3 regions of the Streptomyces sp. NPDC058335 genome follow, and region 1 is predicted to be linked to each of the others. Evidence: riboswitches for the same ligand, from Rfam matches in the RefSeq annotation. Region 1 holds a riboswitch; each other region holds the start of a gene.
The links. Region 1 has a riboswitch for thiamine pyrophosphate ahead of thiO (glycine oxidase ThiO). Riboswitches for the same ligand answer to the same signal wherever they lie in the genome.

Region 1 (6,662 bases):
GTACGTCGTCTTGCCGGTGGCCAGGATGTCACGCACGGTACGCGCGCGGTCGGTCCTGGTGGATGCGGTTCCGAGGGCCATACCCGCAGGTTAGCCAGGGGAGGGGCGCGCCCCCACCAGATCTCGGAAATTTGCCCGAATTGTCCACTTGTTGTCCATCCCTTGGACAGACGGACCAAGGGATGGGGAACGGCGGAGCAGAGGGGCGGCAGGGCGGCGGCCGGTTCAGATCCCGCGCAGCCGCTTGGCGAACTCCGCCGCCGCGGCGCCCGGATCGTCGGCCTCCGTGATCGCCCGGACGACCACGACCCGGCGGGCGCCCGCCTCCAGCACCTCGTCGAGGTTGCCGAGGTCGATGCCGCCGATCGCGAACCAGGGTCGCTCGGTGCCCAGCGCCGCCGTGTGCCGGACCAGGCCGAGGCCGGGTGCCGGGCGGCCGGGCTTGGTGGGGGTGGGCCAGCACGGGCCGGTGCAGAAGTAGTCGACGCGCTCCTGGACGGCCGCGGCGTCCGCCTCCGCCTCGCTGTGCGTGGAGCGGCCGATCAGGACGCCGTCGCCGAGGACGGCACGGGCCGCGGGGACCGGCAGGTCGCCCTGGCCGAGGTGGAGGACGTCGGCGCCGGCGGCATGGGCGACGTCCGCCCGGTCGTTGACCGCGAGCAGCCTGCCGTGGCGGGCGCAGGCGTCGGCGAACACCTCCAGGTGCTCCAGCTCCTCGGCCGCCTCCATGCCCTTGTCGCGCAGCTGCACGATGTCGACGCCGCTCGCGAGGACCGCGTCCAGGAACTCCGGGAGGTCGCCCTGGCGCCTGCGGGCGTCCGTGCAGAGGTAGAGGCGGGCCTCGGCGAGCTGGGAGCGGGCGGTGTCGGGCATGCGTGGGTCCCCCGGGGGCGGTCGGTGGCGCCTCGGGGTCTCCCCCGGTGCGGTCGGGTGCGCCGCGGGCGTCTCCCGGGGCGGCGGTGTGCGGTCGCGGCGGGCGGCCACGGCCGCACACCTGGCGGTTCTTCGAAGCCACGAAGCCCCGTCGGGCTCTGTGGCTCTGTGGGCTCTACGGAGCGGATCTCGGGGTCAGACGGCGAGCGCCTGGGCGCGACGCTTCACCTCCGTGCCGCGATTCTCCGCCAGCGCCTGCGCCGGCGTCCCGGGCAGGGACGGGTCGGGAGTGAACAGCCACTCCAGCATCTCTTCGTCCGAAAAGCCGTCGTCCCGCAGCAGGGTCAGGGTCCCGGACAGGCCCTTGACCACCTTGTCCTCGTCGATGAAGGCGGCGGGGACGTGCAGTGCCCTGTTCTCACCACGGCGTACGGCGATGAGCTGGCCGTCCTTGACCAGCTGCCGCGCACGCACCACGTCGACATCGAGCATCTCTGCGATGTCGGGCAGGGTGAGCCAGGCGGGGACGAGAGCATCGATCTTTGCGTCAATCTCGGTCACCCCTCAAGACTGCCATCCCGGACCGACAGTCGGTAGCCGAGCCTCCCCTCAGCGGGTGGAGCCGCCCGCTGGACCCGCGGTCTGAGCCGTCGCCGCCTTGAGCGGCGTCGCCGGGTCCGCGATCAGCTCGGGGTTCATCGGCGTGCCCGACTCGATCAGCCGGCGGCCCTGCGCGAGGTCGCGGGGGCGGCCCACCGCCAGCAGCGCGACCAGGCGGTCCTCACGCAGCCAGCAGACCGTCCAGGCCGGTCCGGCGGGGTCGCCGCGCCACAGGGTCGTGTCGGCGCCGGTGTGGTGGCCGGCGTACTGGACGAAGCGGCCGAACTGCTCCGACCAGAAGTACGGCACCGGGTCGTAGACCGCGGGGACCTCGCCGGTGGCCGAGCCGAGGATGTTCGCGGCGACCGTGCGCGGCCCCTGGAGGGCGTTGTCCCAGTGGTGGACGAGGAGGCGCTCGCCGTACCGCCCGGACGGGAAGGAGGCGCAGTCGCCGACCGCGTACACGTCGGGCACGGACGTGCGCAGGCTCGCGTCGGCCACGACCTCGCCGTGCCGGCCCAGCTCGACGCCCGAGCCGGTCAGCCAGGCCGTCGCGGGGCGGGCGCCGATGCCGACCACGACGGCGTCGGCGGGCAGCCGGGACCCGTCGTCGAGAAGGACCGCACCGGGCTCGACGCGCTCCACGCGCGCGCGGGTGCGCAGCTCGGTGCCGCTGTCGGCGTACCAGGAGGTCATCGGGGCGGCGACCTCGGCGGGCAGGGCGCCGGCCAGCGGCCGGTCAGCGGCCTCCACGACGGTCACCGCGCAGCCGGCCTCGCGCGCGGCGGTGGCGAACTCGGCGCCGATCCAGCCGGCGCCGACGACCACGATGTCGTGCCGGCGGGCGAGCACCGGCCGCAGCCGTTCGGCGTCGTCCAGGGTGCGCAGCAGATGGACGCCGGGGACGCCCTCGGCGCCGGGCAGCCGGATCGGTTCGGCGCCGGTGGCGAGCACGAGGACGTCGTACGGGACGGGCCCGGACCCGGTGTCCAGTTCGTGGTCGGCGGGGCGTACGCCGAGGGCCTCGGTGCCGAGCCGGAGTTCGACGCCGAGGCTCTCGAAGTCGACGTCGAAGGCGGAGTGCTCGGCCGTGCCGAGCAGGACGGCCTTGGACAGCGGGGGCCGGTCGTAGGGCTGGTGGGGTTCGGCGCCGATGAGGGTCACCGTCCCGTGGAAGCCCTGCTCGCGCAGGGCGACCGCGGTCTGCACCCCGGCCATCCCCGCGCCGACGACGACCACCCGCCGCTCCGCCGGCCTGTCTTCTTCCCGCGTCTGTTCGCTCACCTGATCACCTTAGACAACTGACGGATCGTCAGTCAGTCGTCCTGTTCCGTGACCGTGTTCCGTGCCCCTGTTCCGTGACCGGTTCCGCGATCTGCTCCACCACGCTGGTCCCGCTCCCCGGCCGCGACTCCCACTCCCAGGTCTCGTCGAGGCGCAGCCGCCCGTCGGGCAGTTCGACGACCGCCGACACACAGTGCCCGGACGACGTCGTCCCGTCGTGCCCCAGCTGGACGTACCGGAAGTCCAGCCGGTCTCCCTCGCGGGTACCCACCAGGTGCCCGCGTACGACGTCGCCGCCCGCGTAGTCGGCCCAGATCACGCCGTCCCGTTCGCGGTACGTGAAGCGGGTGCGGGTGCCGACCTGACCGGGGGCCTGGTCGGCCACCGGGGCCAGGACCAGGCCGTCGAGCGAACGGGCCACGAGAGGAGGCTCCCTTACTGGGACGGACGGCGGGGGGCTAGGGTGGCCAACGTAGAGCACTCGCGGGAGCCCGGACGCACCGGGCTGAGAGGGAGGCTGGCGGCCTCCGACCGTACGAACCTGATCCGGGTCATGCCGGCGAAGGGAGGGGCTGGACGCCCATGTCCTCACCTATGTCGGACGTCCTCGTCGTGGGGGGCGGCATCATCGGGCTCGTCACCGCGTGGCGGGCCGCGCAGCGGGGGTTCGCCACGGCGGTGGTGGACCCCGGGCCGGGCGGCGGGGCCGCGCAGGTGGCGGCCGGGATGCTGGCCGCGGTCACGGAACTGCACTACGGCGAGCAGACGCTGCTCGGCCTGAACCTGGAATCGGCCCGCCGCTACCCGGACTTCGTGGCCGAACTCACCGACCTGACCGGCCACGACCTCGGCTACCGCCGCTCCGGCACCCTCGCCGTCGCGCTGGACGCCGACGACCGCGCCCATCTGCGGGAACTGCACGCCCTGCAACGGCAGTCGGGGCTCACCTCGGAATGGCTGTCCGGACGGGAGTGCCGGCGGCTGGAGCCGATGCTCGCGCCCGGGGTGCGCGGCGGGCTGCGGGTGGACGGCGACCACCAGATCGATCCCCGGCGGCTGGCGGCGGCGCTGGTGACCGCGTGCGAGCGGGCGGGCGTGGCCTTCCACCGCGACTGGGCGGAGCGGCTGACCGTGTCGGCCGGGCGCGCCGCGGGGGTCCTCACGCGCGCGGGTACGACGCTCGCGGCGGAGCAGGTGGTGCTCGCGGCGGGCAGCCTCAGCGGGCGGCTCGCGGGCGTCCCGGCGGAGGTGCTGCCCCCGGTGCGGCCCGTGAAGGGCCAGGTGCTGCGGCTGACCGTGCCACGGCGGTACGCGCCGTTCCTGACCCGGACGGTACGGGCCGTGGTGCGCGGCAGCCACGTCTACCTGGTGCCGCGCGAGAACGGCGAGCTGGTCGTCGGGGCCACGAGCGAGGAACTGGGCTGGGACACGACGGTGACGGCCGGGGGCGTCTACGAGCTGCTGCGCGACGCCCACGAACTGGTTCCCGGGATCACCGAGCTGCCGCTCACCGAGACGCGCGCGGGGCTGCGTCCCGGGTCGCCGGACAACGCGCCCCTGCTCGGGCCCACCGGCATGGACGGGCTGCTGCTGGCGACCGGGCACTACCGCAACGGCGTGCTGCTGACACCGGTCACCGGGGACGCGATGGCGCACGCGCTGGCCACCGGTCAACTTCCCGTCGAGGCCCGCCCCTTCACACCCAGGCGCTTCCACGCCGCCGCACTCTCGGAGCAGCCCGCATGAAGATCTCCGTCAACGGCGAGCGACGCGAGGTCGCTCCCGGCACGGCCCTCGACAGCGTCGTACGGTCCCTGACGCCGGCGCCCACCGGAGTGGCCGCCGCCCTCAACGAAACCGTCGTCCCGCGCGCGCGGTGGTCCGCCACCGCCCTCTCCGACGGAGACCGCGTGGAAGTCCTCACCGCCGTCCAGGGAGGCTGAGCCATGGCCGACGATCCCTTCGTCCTCGGCGGTACGACGTACTCGTCCCGCCTGATCATGGGTACCGGCGGTGCGCCCAGCCTGGAGACGCTGGAGCGGGCGCTGGTCGCGTCCGGGACCGAGCTGACCACCGTCGCGATGCGGCGGGTCGACCCCTCGGTGCACGGGTCCGTGCTGTCGGTGCTCGAACGGCTCGGCATCCGGGTGCTGCCCAACACCGCGGGGTGCTTCACCGCCGGGGAGGCGGTGCTGACGGCACGGCTGGCCCGGGAGGCGCTGGGGACCGATCTGGTCAAGCTGGAGGTCATCGCCGACGAGCGGACGCTGCTGCCCGATCCGATCGAGCTGCTGGACGCGGCGGAGACGCTGGTCGACGACGGGTTCACGGTGCTGCCGTACACGAACGACGATCCGGTGCTGGCGCGGAAGCTGGAGGATGTCGGGTGTGCGGCGGTGATGCCGCTCGGCTCTCCGATCGGGTCCGGGCTGGGTATTCGCAACCCCCACAACTTCCAGCTGATCGTCGAGCACGCGCGCGTGCCGGTGATTCTCGACGCGGGGGCCGGTACGGCGTCGGATGTGGCGCTGGCGATGGAGCTGGGGTGTGCGGGGGTGATGCTGGCGTCGGCGGTGACGCGGGCGCAGGAGCCGGTGCTGATGGCTCGGGCGATGCGGGGGGCTGTGGAGGCGGGGCGGTTGGCCCGGCTCGCGGGCCGGATCCCGCGCCGCCACTTCGCGGAGCCGTCGTCCCCCACGGAGGGCCGCGCCGCCCTGGACCCGGAACGCCCGGCGTTCTGACGACGCTCCCCGCACGCCACCCGGCGCCGCGGTCCCGCACTGCTTTCCCACCCACGCACCGCCCATGACCGTCGGCCGAGAGGCGAACGTCGCCCGCCAAGGCCGAGCGCCGTCGGCGGCTGCCGCGCGGGACGGTGGCCGCCGGGGCCGGGCGCCGGCCACGGCTGCCCCGCGGGGCCGATGACCGCCGGGACCGGGCGCCGACCACGGCTGCCCCGCGGGACGGTGGCGCCGGGGCCGGGCGCCGGCCACGGCTGCCCCGAGGGGCCGATGACCAGGACCGGGGCGCCGGCCACGGCTGCCCCATGGGCCGATGACCGCCAGGGCCGGGGCGCCGTCGGCGGCTGGCGCGTGGGACGGTGGCCGCCGACGGTGCTTCGCCACTGCCTGCGAGGGTCTGCGTCCGGCCGACTGTCACGGGCGGTGCGTGGGTGGAGAGGTCCGTGGGTGGGCGTGTGCGGCCGCTCGGCCGTGTGCCTCGTCACAGGTGCGCTTCAGTCCCGCTGCGATACCGGTGTGAGCGGTGAGGGGTGTCGGTGCGGGCTCGTAGACTCGCCTCCGTGGACACGACCCTTCAGGACCCTCTGGTCGGGCAGGTGCTCGACGGGCGCTATCGCGTGGAGGCGCGGATCGCGGTCGGCGGGATGGCCACGGTCTACCGGGCCGTGGACACCCGCCTCGACCGCGTCCTCGCGCTCAAGGTGATGCACCCGGCCCTCGCGGCCGACGCCTCCTTCGTCGAGCGCTTCATCCGCGAGGCCAAGTCCGTCGCCCGGCTGGCCCACCCGAACGTCGTTCAGGTGTTCGACCAGGGGACCGACGGGTCGTACGTCTACCTCGCCATGGAGTACGTCGCAGGGTGCACCCTGCGGGACGTGCTGCGTGAGCGCGGCGCGCTCCAGCCGCGGGCCGCGCTGGACATCCTGGAGCCGGTCCTCGCCGCCCTCGGCGCCGCGCACCGCGCCGGTTTCGTGCACCGGGACATGAAGCCGGAGAACGTACTGATAGGGGACGACGGCCGGGTCAAGGTCGCCGACTTCGGCCTCGTCCGGTCCGTGGACACCGTCACCAGCACCACCGGGGCCGTCCTCGGCACCGTCGCCTACCTCGCCCCCGAGCAGATGGAGCAGGGCAGCTCCGACGCGCGCGTGGACGTGTACGCGT
Region 2 (6,662 bases), on a different contig from region 1:
CCGGTTCCCGGCCGGTCCGCCGAGACCACGAGCGCAGCGAGCGCCGTGGTGACCGGAACCGACGCGACCAGGCCGATCGAACCGACCAGTGTGCGCACGATCTCCTCGGCGACCAGCTCGCTGTTGGCGACCGTGCCGACGCTGCTCTCGGCGATGGAGAACAGCAGCAGAAGCGGCAGTGCGGCGCCGGCATAGGCGAGGACGAGCGTGTTGACCACGGACGCGATGTGGTCGCGGCCGATCCGGATGCCTGCCCGGTACAGCCCTCGCCAGCCCATCGAGGGGTTGGCCTCGTGGAGTTCCCAGACCGCCGACGTCTGCGTGACCGTCACGTCGTCGAGGACACCGAGCGAACCGATGATGATGCCGGCCAGGAGCAGACCGCTCATGTCGATCGTCGGGTACAGACCGTGGATCAGACCGGTGTTGTCGTCCGTATTGCCGGTCAGCGCCGCCCAGTCGACGAACCAGGAGCCGAGGACGCCGATCAGCAGCAGGGAGATGAGCGTGCCCAGTACGGCAACGGAGGTGCGGGCCGAGAGACCGTGACACAGATAGAGGGCGATCAGCATGATGGCGCTCGCCCCGACGACCGCCACGGCCAGCGGGTTCGAGCCTTGCAGGATCGCGGGCAGGACGAAGAAGTTCAGCACCATGAAGCTGATGGCCAGCGCGACCAGCGCCATGACACCCCGGAGCCGCCCGACGACCACGACGGCGACGGCGAAGATGATGGCGAGCAGGCCCATGGGGACACGGCGGTTCACATCGGTGACCGAGTACTGGAGGTCCTTCGGCGCGGAGGGCTCGTAGGCGACCACGACCTTCTGGCCCTCGTGCAACTGACGTGACTGGTCCGGCTGGACGATCTCGGTGAACGTACGGCCTTTGTCCGAGCCGGTGTCCACACGGATCGTGGCCTTCTTGCAGGTGCCGTCCTCCTGTTGCTGTGCGGAGGAGCCCTCGGCGGTCGAGGTGTCGCCGGTCGGGGTGCCGCCCGAGGCGTTCGCCGACGAGCAGCTGATGCTCTCGACCTTGGAGACCGTCGCCTGCTGCGTCTGCCGGTCGAAGCCGACGCCGGTGCGCTCGTGCGCCGGGGCACCGCCGGGCCACAGCACGACCATGCCGACGAGCACGGCCACGCCGAACGGGATGAGAACGGCCGCGATGACCTTGCGCAGGTGTTGGGAGACGGGGGCGGCCGGACCGTGACTGTGGCTGTGCCCGTGACCGCCACCTGAACCGGGGCCCTCCCCACCGTGCCCACCGCTGTGTCCGTCGCCGGAGCCGTGCCCGCTGCCGTGGCCGTCGTCCGAGCCGTGCCCGTCACCCGGACCGGGGCCGTGCCCGTGGCCCCCGCCTCCACCCGTGCTTCCGGCGCCGTCACGGCCGCCGCCGTGGCCACCACCGGGCCCGTGCCCGCGACCACCGTGCCCTCCGGCGCCGGACACGTGCCCGTGTCCGCCACCAAAGCCGGGGCCGCCGCCCTGTCCGCCGTCGGGGCCGAAGCTGTAGCCGTCCTCGGGACGGGAAACGGGCCCGGAACCGGGTCGGGGAACCGAACCGCCACCGGGGCCGTGCCCCTGTCCTTGCCGGGGGCGTCCACCGGGAGGAATACCCGGCCCGCGGGGCTGTTCGGGCGGTGGGAACGGGGGATGGGGTGTCGTGGTCACCGCCCGATCATCGCAAGAACGACAGAGGCCCACTGTTCACCGCGCCACAAAGGACGCTAGCGTGGAGGCACCTTTGCACACGCGGGAGCTCGGAGCACCGGGCTGAGAGGGCGCTGACCTCCGTCTTCGCGATGTTTCACGTGGAACGTCACCACAACCGAGTGATGTTTCACATGACACGTCGGCAGACGGAAGCCGCTGCGTCGACCGCTGAACCTGTTACCGGGTAATGCCGGCGTAGGGAGTAGGTCTCATGACCAACAAGGACGCACGCACGCCTGCCTCCGCGCAGATCTCCGACGAGGTCTCTGCCGACGGGGAGGCCGGGAAGTCCATCGGATGGCACAAGGCGTATGTCGAGGGCACCCGCTCCGACCTGCGCGTGCCGGTCCGTCAGGTGCATCTCACCAACGGTCGGTCGGTCACGCTGTACGACACCTCGGGCCCGTACACCGATCCGCTCGTCGAGACGGATGTCCGCAGAGGGCTGCCGCCTCTGCGGGAGAACTGGGTCATCGCCCGCGGTGACACAGAGGAGTACGCGGGCCGCCCCGTCCGCCCGGAGGACGACGGGATCAAGCACACCTCCCCGCGCGGCGGGCTGCGCAACCTCGACGCGGTCTTCCCCGGACGGCCGCGCCTGCCACGCCGGGGCCGTGACGGTCAGGCGGTCACCCAACTCGCGTACGCCCGCCGGGGCGAGATCACGCCGGAGATGGAGTACGTGGCCATCCGGGAGAACGTGGAGCCCGAGGTCGTACGCGAGGAGATCGCGGCCGGACGTGCGGTGCTGCCGGCCAACGTCAACCACCCGGAGATCGAGCCGATGATCATCGGCAAGCGATTCCTGGTGAAGGTCAACGCCAACATCGGCAACTCGGCGGTGACCTCCTCCATCGAGGAGGAGGTCGAGAAGATGACGTGGGCGACCCGTTGGGGCGCCGACACGGTCATGGACCTGTCCACCGGCCGCAACATCCACACCACCCGCGAGTGGGTGCTGCGCAACTCCCCCGTCCCCATCGGCACGGTGCCGCTCTACCAGGCGTTGGAGAAGGTCGACGGCCGGGCCGAGGAGCTGACCTGGGAGATCTACAAGGACACGGTGATCGAGCAGGCCGAGCAGGGCGTGGACTACATGACCGTCCACGCGGGGGTGCGCCTGCCGTACGTCCCGCTGACGGCCAACCGCAAGACCGGCATCGTCTCCCGAGGCGGGTCGATCATGGCCGCGTGGTGTCTGGCCCACCACAAGGAGTCGTTCCTCTACGAGAACTTCGAGGAACTCTGTGAGATCCTCGCGGCCTACGACGTCACGTACTCGTTGGGCGACGGTCTGCGGCCCGGTTCGATCGCGGACGCCAACGACGAGGCGCAGTTCGCGGAGTTGCGCACGCTCGGGGAACTCAACCGGATCGCGAAGCGTTTCCATGTTCAGACGATGATCGAAGGCCCGGGACATGTCCCGATGCACAAGATCAAGGAGAACATCGACCTTCAGCAGGAGATCTGCGATGAAGCTCCCTTCTATACGCTCGGCCCGCTGACGACCGACGTCGCCCCGGCGTACGACCACATCACCTCCGGCATCGGTGCGGCGATGATCGCCTGGTGGGGCACGGCCATGCTCTGCTACGTCACGCCCAAGGAGCACCTGGGCCTGCCCAATCGTGACGACGTCAAGACCGGTGTCATCACCTACAAGATCGCCGCCCACGCGGCCGATCTCGCCAAGGGACACCCCGGTGCGCAGGAGTGGGACGACGCGCTGTCCGACGCCCGCTTCGAGTTCCGCTGGGAGGACCAGTTCAACCTGGCCCTCGACCCGGACACCGCCCGGGAGTTCCACGACGAGACACTCCCGGCGGAGCCGGCCAAGACGGCTCACTTCTGCTCGATGTGCGGACCGAAGTTCTGCTCGATGAAGATCTCTCACGACATCCGCCGTGAGCACGGCGGCAGTCGGGCGGAGGTCGAGGAAGGAATGGCGCAGAAGTCCAAGGAGTTCGCGGCCGCGGGCAATCGGGTGTATCTGCCGATCGCGGACTGACGCGCAGGGAATCGTCCTGGGGCGGTGCTTCTGGCGCAGAGGTCGGCAGACTGGGTGCATGACAGCGCGATCCATGAGCAAGGGCGCCAATCTGCCGGTCGATGTGCCGTCCGTGCGCGTCGAGATCAGTTGGTCCGAGCGGGCCGGCGGGCAGGACGTGGATGTGTCGGCTCTGCTGCTGACCGCCGCCGGAAGGGTGCGTGACGACGCGGACCTCGTCTTCTACAACCAGCCGCGGCACGCTTCCGGCGCAGTCACCCATCTGGGCAGGCGGAGCGCCGCCGGTGTCACTGCCGACACGGTCGAGGTGGACCTGCGTTCGCTGGAGAGTGCCGTCGCGCGTGTGGCGCTGTGCGCGTCCGCCGACGGCGGCACCTTCGGGCAGGTGGCCGGCCTGACGCTCAGGTTGCTCGATGCCGGGAGCCTGGCGGAGCTGGCGCGGTTCGAGATGCGGGGAGAGACGGAGACGGCGTTCATCGGAGGTGAGTTGTACCTGCGGGAGGGGCAGTGGAAGTTCCGCGCGGTCGGGCAGGGGTATGCCTCCGGGCTCGCGGGGCTGGCCACCGATTTCGGGATCAGCGTCGATGAGGAGCCCGCTGGGCCGGCAGCCGACCACGCGGCATCGGCCGTACGCACGCCGCCCCCGCCCCCGCCCGTGCCTCCGTCGGCTCCGGCCGCCTCCGCCGCCGTATCCGCGCCGTCTGCCGGGGGCCGGCTGACCAAGGGGGAGGAGCAGCTTCCGGTCGATATGCGCAAGCGGCTGTCCCTGCGGAAGGAGCAGGTCGCGGTCAGTCTGCGGAAGCGCGGTGCCGCGGGGGTCAGTGCGCGGGTGGTGCTCGTGCTCGACGCGTCGGGGTCCATGTCGTTCCTGTACTCCGGCGGGGTGGTGGCCGACGTGGTCGAGCGGATGGCCGCTGTGGCGGCAGAGCTTGATGACGACGGTGAGATGCAGGCCTGGACGTTCGCCTCCGACCCTGCCCGGCTGCCGGACCTGCGCCTGGGCGAACTCCCCGAGTGGCTGCGGCTGCATGTGCGGGTGGGGGAGATCAGCCTGTTCAGGCGGAGCAAGAAGCCGCGGAAGGGACTGCAACCGGGCCAGGTCGACATGCGCTCGGTCGGCATCCAGAACGAGGAACAGAAGGTGATCGCCCAGGTCAGAGACTATGTTCGGGCGAATCCGGCGGCCGCCCCGACGCTGGTGCTGTTCTTCTCCGACGGAGGCGTCTACCGCGACGCCGCGATCGAGAAGGAGCTGCGCGCGGCGGCGGCGGAGCCGATCTTCTGGCAGTTCGTCGGGCTCGGCCGCTCGAACTACGGCGTGCTGGAGCGGTTCGACGCACTGCCCGGCCGACGTGTGGACAACGTCGGCTTCTTCGCCGTCGACGACATCCGCACGGTCCCGGACCAGGAGCTCTACGACCGTCTCCTGTCCGAGTTCCCGAGTTGGCTCACGGCCGCGGGGCAGGCGGGCATCCTCTGACCGGCAGGCCGGCTGACGCCCTGGCCCTCGTTCCGTCGGCCCGGCCTACGGCTTGCGCTCCCCTGGGCGGGGGCGCAAGCCGAGGGCCTATTCCGGCTGGTGTTCCGGCCCGCCGAAGTCCGGGCTGGTGTAGTCCGGGCTGCTGTAGCTGGGGCGGGAGCCGGCCGAGTTTCCTTCGTCGGGGCTGCTGAAGCCCGGACGGTCGTAGCCGATCTTCGGCAGGCGGCCGGTGGGTGCCGGAGGGGCCGGTGCGGGGTCGAGCGCGGCGCTCGTGCCGGGGTGGGCGAGGGCCTCGCGGAGGAACGGCAGGATGCCCCGCTCCAGCAGGGCTTCCCGCCAGGCCTCCCTCGCGCGGCCCACCTCCTCGCTCAGTTCGCTGTACGGGCCGGCCTCCAGGGAGGGACGGTTGCGCAGGGCGGTGAGCAGGAGGCCGACGGTGGCGACGAGGATCGCGGCCGCGGCCACGGCCCCGAACGTCCATCCGGTGGTGAGCATCGTCCTGGCGAACGCCGGCTCGGGGTCGAGCATCCGCAGGATGTAACCGACGAGCAGGAAGATCACCGCGGCGGTTCCGGCGAGGACCGGGGTGAGGACGGCGGCGATGGCGACGGCGCCCGCTCCGGCGGCCTCGGCGGCCTCCCCCATGGTGGCGGCGAGGCCCATCCCGCCCACGCCCGGCTCACCGGCGCCGCCGGACTCATGACCGGCCGAGGACGGGGTGGACGGCGCCGGATGGCGCAGTTCCCCACGGACCTTCACATAGTGCTGGTACTCGGTCGCCGCGGACGCCGTGATGAGCGCGGAGGCGTTGAGCGCCATGGTGCGCAGTTGTTCGGGGTTGAGCCGCTGTCCCACAGCGGCCAGTTCCGGGTGGTGTGGTGCGGAGCGCAGCGCCTCGTCGAGGATCCGCTCGTACTCCTGGCGGTCCTCGCTGTGCAGGTGCTGCGGAACGCTGTTCATGTGCATCCCCCGATGCTCCGTAGGGCTTGGGGCTCGCATGCCAACGAGCCGTCGGGCAGAAACGGAGGGGAGCCTGCTACGGATGAACCGATGGTAGAGCGGCGACGGCATGAGGTAACAGGGGGTTTGCTGAAATTGGCCCCTGGGCCGTAGCGCCGTCGGGCGGGCCCGGCGCGGCCGGCGACGGACCCCGGAACGGTCAGATGGGCAGTGGCAGTTGCTGGACCAGCAGCTTTCCGGCCATCGTCACGCCGCCGTCCATCGCGATGGCCAGCCCGTCGGCGTAGACGTGCGGCCCTTCGACCACCGGACCGGCCGAGTCCTCGTCGTCCTCGGAACCGACATCGCCCAGCAGATACGGAATCGGGCTGTGGCCGTGAACGATGCGGGTGCCGCCGTACGTATCGAGCAGGGAGCGGACGGCATCGGCGCCGCCCTCGTCGCGGAAGGAGAAGCGCTTGGTGAACTTGCGGAACAGATCCCACACTTCGTCCGCGTC
Region 3 (6,662 bases), on a different contig from region 1:
GACGGAGTGGCTGCCGGCCTGGCCGCTGCTGCGGAAGCTCGCCGGGGAACGGTCGATGGGGGCCCGTATCGCCCTGGTCGACCGGATCGAGGAGGCTCCTGAGGCGCTGAAACGTCTCGGCGGTTAATGAGCGGGCAAAGCCGAGCGGCCGGAACCATCGACGCATTGACACTTCTTATGGAACGCTTATAGACCTGTGGGACCCCTGGGGAGGCTGTCGCCGCCGCATCGGGGGCGGCATCTCCCCCTCCGCCCCCCGCAGTTGCACATCACGTAAAGGACAAACGTGTCCCCATCCCGCCGTACCGCCGCTCGTTCGGTGCGCATGTTCGGTCTCGTCGGCGCCTCTGCCGCTCTTGTCCTCGGCACATCCGGCTCCGCGCTGGCCACCGACCCCCTCGGTATCGGGCAATTCTCCGCGGCAGCCTCCTGCGACGGCTCGAAGGGCGTCATCACCGTCACCGCCACCGACGCGACGGCCACCCCCGCGGTCGTCACGGTCTTCCTCCAGAACAACAACGCCGACCTGAGGCGGATCGGCGAGCCCACGCCGATCAAGGGCTCGGCCGAGGGCGTCGCCGTCACCTTCGCCGAGGACTGGGCACCGGGCGCGAAGTACCGGGTCCACATCAAGTCCGGCAGCAAGCTCGACGCCGACATACCGATCCTGGAGGCCCCCGCCAAGGCCTGTACCGGTGCCGACGACACCCCCACCACCCCGTCGACGCCCTCGGCCCCGTCCACGACCCCCTCCGACACCGCCTCGACCCCGGCCGGGTCGGGAACGCCGACCCGGTCGGCCTCCGAGAGCGACAGCACCGTGCCCGCGGCCTCCGCGAGCAACGCGCCGTCGCCCGCCGCCCAGGAGTCCAACCTCGCCGAGACCGGCGCCAGTTCGCGCACCGGCCTGATCGTCGGCATCGCGGCCGTCCTGGTCCTCGTCGGCGGCGGAGCGGTCTTCTTCGGCATGCGCCGCAAGGGCACCGGCAACCGCTGACCAGCCGAGTGGCCCGCCCCGAGAACGCGTCCAGGAAGGGTCGGGCCACTCTCCGGTTCAGCCGAAGCTCGTCTTCGCCAGCCAGAACTCCAGCAGCTCCCGCTCGCCGACGACCTCCAACTCCGGTGAGTCCAGCGGCAGTCGATGATAGAAGGCGAGCAGGACCGAGGTGAGCGGGCCGCGCAGCGCCACCGTCGCCTTCTCGTGTCCGCGATCCCAGGCGATCCCCTGCTCGGTCAGTTCCACCAGCCACTCGGCGTCCAGTCCGGCGGGCGCGTCGGTGGCGTGCAGATGGATGCTGCGGCCCCGGTGTTCCTCGGCGCGCAGCTCGTCGGACGCCCGGTGCGGCAGGTTCCGCTGCACCCACTCCACCAGGTACAGCCACTCGTCCAGCGCGTCGGCGGCGACCTCGGGCGCCACGTCGTAGGGCAGCCCGGCGGTGAGAGCGGCGTCGGCGCGGTGCACGGTGATCTCGTGGGTCATCCGGCGGGCCCAGAACCGGGCGTCACCGCCCCCGGCCCAGCCCCACACCCTCGTGTCGGGCCCGGCCTCCCGCAGCGCGGCCACGACCGCCTCACCGGTCTCCGCGAGCCAGGCGTCCAGCGCGGCCGGGTCGCCCTGGGCCTCCGGCCCGCCGTGCGACGGGACCTGTTCCTCCGCGACGTTCTCCTGCGCCCGCGTCCGCACCAGCAGCTCGACCCAGCGCAGGGCCCCGCCCGTGTGCCGGACGAGCTGCTCCAGAGACCAGTCGGGGCAGGTCGGAACGGTGGCCGACAGATCGGCTCCGGAGGTCACCACCGACCGCAACAGACCTACCTGGTGGGCGATTTCGTCGCAGTACCGCTCATGTGCGAGAAGGGTCATACGCGACACCGTACGGGCGGGACGATCAGTCGAGCACCACGATTTCGGCCGCGTCGAACTCCACCCCGACCGTGTCCCCGACCTCCGGCGCCAGCCGCAGCGCACACGCTGCCTCCAGGCGCGGCGCGTTCTCCGGCTGGAGGTGGAGGGCGACATGGGTGCCCTTGAAGGTGCGGGCGGCGACCGTGCAGGGCAGGCCCTGTTCCGCGTCCACCAGCCGTACCCCGGCCGGCCGCACCAGCAGCGTGCGGACGCCCTGCGGGGAGCCGGCCGGCACCGGCACCTTGCCCCACGGCGTGTCCGCGGCCTCCTCGGCGACGCCGGCCTCCACCACGTTGTCGAAGCCGAGGAAGCGGGCCACGAACGCGTCCGCCGGCCGCTGCCACACCTCCAGCGGCGTACCGGACTGGGCGATCCGCCCGTCCCGCATCACCACGACCCGGTCGGCCAGCGCGAACGCCTCGCCCTGGTCGTGCGTGACCGCGAGCACCGTGGTGCCCAACCGCCCGAACAGCTCCCGCAGTTCCACGACCAGCCGCTCCCGCAGCGACCGGTCGAGCTGCCCGAGCGGCTCGTCCAGCATCAGCAGCCGTGGGCTCGGCGCGAGCGCACGGGCCAGCGCCACCCGCTGCTGCTCACCGCCGGACAGCGCGGCGACGGACCGGCGGCCGGCATCCGGCAGCCCGACCAGATCGAGCAGCTCCCCCACCCGTTCCTGTCGTCGTCGCCGGTCGGTGCCGCGCATGCGCAGACCGAAGGCGACGTTGCCGCCCACGTCCCGCTGCGGGAACAGCTGATGGTCCTGGAACATCAGCCCCAGCCCCCGCCGGTGCGCGGGCACTCCCGCCTGGTCACGTCCGTCGAGCACCACCCGCCCGGCGTCCAGGGGTTGCAGCCCGGCCACCACCCGCAGCAGCGTCGACTTGCCGCTGCCGCTGGGCCCGAGCACACACACCACCTCGTGCTCGACGACGTCGAGATCGACGGCGTCCAGCACCGCCCGCCCTGCGAACCGCACGGTCGCGCCTTCGAGCCGCAGCATCAGAACTCCCCCGTACGGTCGGTGCGCAGCCGCTCCAGCACCAGCAGGGCGATCGCGCACACCAGCATCAGAATCGTCGAAAGGGCCATCGCCTGCCCGTAGTTCAGCTCCCCGGCACGCCCCAGCAGCCGCGCCACGGCGACCGGCAGGGTCGGGTTGTCGGGCCGTGCGATGAACACCGTCGCCCCGAACTCGCCCAGCGACACGGCGAAGGCGAACCCGGCGGCGACCAGCAGCGCCCGCCGCACCATCGGCAGGTCCACCTCCCGCCACACCCGCCACGGCGACGCCCCGAGCACGGCCGCCGCCTCCCGCAGCCGCTCGTCCACCGCGCGCAGCACCGGCAGCATGGTCCGTACGACGAAGGGCACGCCGACCAGCGCCTGCGCGAGCGGCACCAGGATCCAGGTGGCCCGCAGGTCCAGCGGAGGTTCGTCGAGCGCGATCAGGAAGCCGAAGCCGACGGTCACCGCGGAGACGCCCAGCGGCAGCATCAGCAGCGCGTCGAACCCGCGGACCAGCCGCCCGGCGTCCCGTCGGGTCAGGGCCGCCGCCGCCAGCCCGCCGACCGTCACCGCGATCACGGTGGCGACGAGGGCGTACTCCAGCGAGTTGCCGATGGCCTCGATCGGCGGGACCAGGAACACATTGCCGTCGTCGCTGGTCAGCGCCCGGTAGTAGGCGAAGTCGGGGGCGTCGAGGGAGCGTTGCACCAGCACCGCCAACGGCAGCACGAGCAGCAGCGCTACCGTGCCGAGCACTCCGGCGAGCAGCGCCCACTGCCCCGCCCCACGCGGCCGCCGTGCCGTCCCGGCCGCGTCCACCAGCCGCAGCGCGCTCTCCCGCCGCCGTACGGTCCAGGCGTGCACGGCGAGGATCGCGCCGACGGCGAGGAACTGGACGATCGTGAGGACGGCGGCCGTCGACAGGTCGAAGATCTCGGAGGTCTGCCGGTAGATCTCGACCTCCAGCGTGGAGAAGGTCGGGCCGCCGAGGATCTGCACCACGCCGAAGGAGGTGAAGGTGAAGAGGAACACCATGAGCGCGGCGGCGGCCACGGCCGGCGCGAGGGCCGGGAGGGTCACCTGCCGCCAGGCCCGGAAGGGCGAGGCGCCGAGCATCCGCGCGGCCTCCTCCTGCCGCGGGTCGAGCTGCGCCCACAGTCCGCCGACCGTCCGCACGACGACGGCGTAGTTGAAGAAGACGTGGGCGAGCAGGATCGCCCACACGGTGGTGTCCAGCCGTACGCCCCACAGCTCGTCGAGGAGACCACCGCGGCCGACCAGCGCGAGGAACGCCGTACCGACGACGACGGTCGGCAGCACGAACGGGACGGTCACGACGGCCCGCAGGACCTGCTTGCCGGGGAAGGAGAACCGGGCGAAGACGTAGGCGGCGGGCAGGGCGATCAGCAGGGTGAGCGCGGTGGAGGCGAGTGCCTGCCAGGTGGTGAACCACAGGACGTGCCGGATGTCGGACTGCCCGAGCACGTCGAACAGGCGCCCGAAGTGCCAGCCGCCGCCGGAGTACAGTCCGCGCGAGAGGATCGCGGCGACCGGGTAGGCGAAGAACATCCCGAAGAACGCGACGGGCAGGGCCATGAGCCCCAGCCGCGCCGCGCTCCCGGTACGCCCGCGGCGCGGGGCCGCCCGCCGGTCTACTTCAGTACGAGCGAGGTCCACGACTTGACCCACTGGTCGCGGTCCGCGGCGATCTTCGCCGGGTCCATCGTCTCGGGATCCTCGGCGGCCGGGCCGTACTCGGTGAACTCGGCGGGCACGGCCGCGCCCTTGGCCACCGGGTAGACGAACATGTTGAGCGGCATGTCCTCCTGGAACGTCTTCGAGATCAGGAAGTCGATCAGCGCCTTGCCGCCCTCGCTGTTCTCGGCGTTGCTCAGCAGTCCGGCGAACTCGACCTGCCGGAAGCAGGTGCCGGTCGCGACACCGGTCGGCGCGGTCGTCGGCTTCGGGTCGCCGTAGATCACCTCGGCGGGCGGCGAGGAGGCGTAGGAGACGACGAGCGGCCGGTCCCCGCCGGCCTTCCTGCCGCCGGCCGAGCCGGAGAACTCCTCGTTGTAGGCCTGCTCCCAGCCGTCGACGACCTTCACACCGTTGGCCTTGAGCTTCTTCCAGTAACCCTCCCAGCCTCCCCCGTCCCCGTACTTGGCGGCCGTGCCGAGCAGGAAGCCGAGGCCGGGCGAGGAGGTGGAGGCGTTCTCGGTGACGAGCAGGTTCTTGTACGCCGGCTTCGCCAGGTCGTCGAAGGTGGCCGGCGGGGCCAGCTTGTGATCGGTGAAGTACTTCTTGTCGTAGTTGACGCAGATGTCGCCGTAGTCGACGGGCGTGACCCGGTGCTTTCCGGCGTCCAGCTGGTACTGCCCGTCGACCTGGTCCAGCCCCTGCGCCTCGTACGGCTGGAAGACGCCGTTGTCGAGCGCGCGGGAGAGCAGGGTGTTGTCGACGCCGAAGAAGACGTCGCCCTGCGGGTTGTCCTTGGTGAGGATCGCCTTGTTGACGGCCTGCCCGGCGTCGCCGTCCTTGAGGACCTTCACCTGGTAGCCGGACTTCTTCTCGAAGTCGGCGAGCACGTTCTCGGAGACGGCCCACGAGTCATGGCTGACGAGGGTGACGGTCTTGCTCTCGCTCTGCGAGGAACCGCCGTCGTCCGACGATCCGCAGGCGGACAGCGTGACGAGACCGAGACCGAGGCCTACGGCCGCGGCCACGAACGTCCTGGTGTGCACTGGAATTCCTCCTGGAGGTGACCAGGAAGAGACGCGGCCCCGCCCGGAACCCGCGAGGGTGTCCGGGCAGGGCGCAACAGCTCGAGTGATGACCGAACTTCCTACCCAGAATGACCTGGGCGAGGTTCAGAGGGTCTGCGGCCCGGTGCCGCACTCTCAGCGCTGTGGCGCTCCCCTGTCGGAATATGAAGATGTCTGATTTACCGCACTGTCTGAAAACAGGACAGTACTTACGTCGGTCAGACTACCGCTCGGTGGCGGCGAGCTGACCACACGCCCCGTCGATCTCCTGACCACGCGTGTCCCGGACGGTGACGGGCACCCCGTGCGCCGCGATGGCCTCGACGAACGCCTTCTCGTCCTCGGGCCGGGAGGCGGTCCACTTGGAACCCGGCGTCGGGTTGAGCGGGATCAGGTTCACATGTACGGGCCGGCCCTTGAGCATGCGCCCGAGACGGTCACCACGCCAGGCCTGGTCGTTGATGTCGCGGATCAGCGCGTACTCGATGGACAGCCGGCGCCCGGACCTCTCGGCGTACTCGAATCCGGCGTCGAGCACCTCGCGCACCTTCCACCGCGTGTTCACGGGGACGAGGGTGTCGCGCAGCTCGTCGTCGGGGGCGTGCAGCGAGATGGCCAGCCGGCACTTGAAGCCTTCGTCGGAGAACCGGTTGATGGCCGGCACCAGCCCCACGGTCGACACGGTGATCCCGCGCTGCGAGAGCCCCAGCCCGTCGGGCGCGGGGTCGGTGAGCGCGCGGATGGAGCCGACGACCCGCTTGTAGTTGGCGAGCGGCTCACCCATGCCCATGAACACGATGTTGGACAGCCGGGCCGGTCCGCCGGGAACCTCTCCGTCGCGCAGCGCCCGCATCCCGTCCACGATCTGGTGGACGATCTCGGCGGTGGACAGGTTCCGGTCGAGCCCCGCCTGCCCGGTCGCGCAGAACGGGCAGTTCATCCCGCAGCCGGCCTGCGAACTGATGCACATGGTCACCCGGTCCGGGTACCGC

Region 2: linked by a shared signal. The riboswitch ahead of thiC (phosphomethylpyrimidine synthase ThiC) and the one ahead of thiO (glycine oxidase ThiO) in region 1 are both predicted to bind thiamine pyrophosphate.
Region 3: linked by a shared signal. The riboswitch ahead of ACFWJX_RS07460 (thiamine ABC transporter substrate binding subunit) and the one ahead of thiO (glycine oxidase ThiO) in region 1 are both predicted to bind thiamine pyrophosphate.

Annotation. Positions count from the first base shown of each region.
Region 1 covers NZ_JBHXHX010000015.1:7,539-14,200, forward strand. Annotated here, with positions in the region: gene metF (methylenetetrahydrofolate reductase [NAD(P)H]) at 1-81, opposite strand, end outside; gene thiE (thiamine phosphate synthase) at 226-873, opposite strand; gene ACFWJX_RS27205 (Rv2175c family DNA-binding protein) at 1,069-1,434, opposite strand; gene ACFWJX_RS27210 (NAD(P)/FAD-dependent oxidoreductase) at 1,483-2,757, opposite strand; gene ACFWJX_RS27215 (hypothetical protein) at 2,786-3,178, opposite strand; TPP riboswitch at 3,231-3,342, shown strand; gene thiO (glycine oxidase ThiO) at 3,340-4,503, shown strand; gene thiS (sulfur carrier protein ThiS) at 4,500-4,700, shown strand; gene ACFWJX_RS27230 (thiazole synthase) at 4,704-5,498, shown strand; gene pknB (Stk1 family PASTA domain-containing Ser/Thr kinase) at 6,059-6,662, shown strand, end outside.
Region 2 covers NZ_JBHXHX010000005.1:292,363-299,024, forward strand. Annotated here, with positions in the region: gene ACFWJX_RS11720 (YibE/F family protein) at 1-1,451, opposite strand, end outside; TPP riboswitch at 1,745-1,934, shown strand; gene thiC (phosphomethylpyrimidine synthase ThiC) at 1,927-3,723, shown strand; gene ACFWJX_RS11730 (VWA domain-containing protein) at 3,782-5,203, shown strand; gene ACFWJX_RS11735 (hypothetical protein) at 5,291-6,169, opposite strand; gene ACFWJX_RS11740 (metallophosphoesterase) at 6,363-6,662, opposite strand, start outside.
Region 3 covers NZ_JBHXHX010000003.1:355,114-361,775, reverse strand. Annotated here, with positions in the region: gene ACFWJX_RS07485 (LOG family protein) at 1-127, shown strand, start outside; gene ACFWJX_RS07480 (LAETG motif-containing sortase-dependent surface protein) at 287-997, shown strand; gene ACFWJX_RS07475 (maleylpyruvate isomerase family mycothiol-dependent enzyme) at 1,055-1,861, opposite strand; gene ACFWJX_RS07470 (ABC transporter ATP-binding protein) at 1,887-2,903, opposite strand; gene ACFWJX_RS07465 (ABC transporter permease) at 2,903-4,504, opposite strand; gene ACFWJX_RS07460 (thiamine ABC transporter substrate binding subunit) at 4,561-5,649, opposite strand; TPP riboswitch at 5,730-5,836, opposite strand; gene rlmN (23S rRNA (adenine(2503)-C(2))-methyltransferase RlmN) at 5,894-6,662, opposite strand, start outside.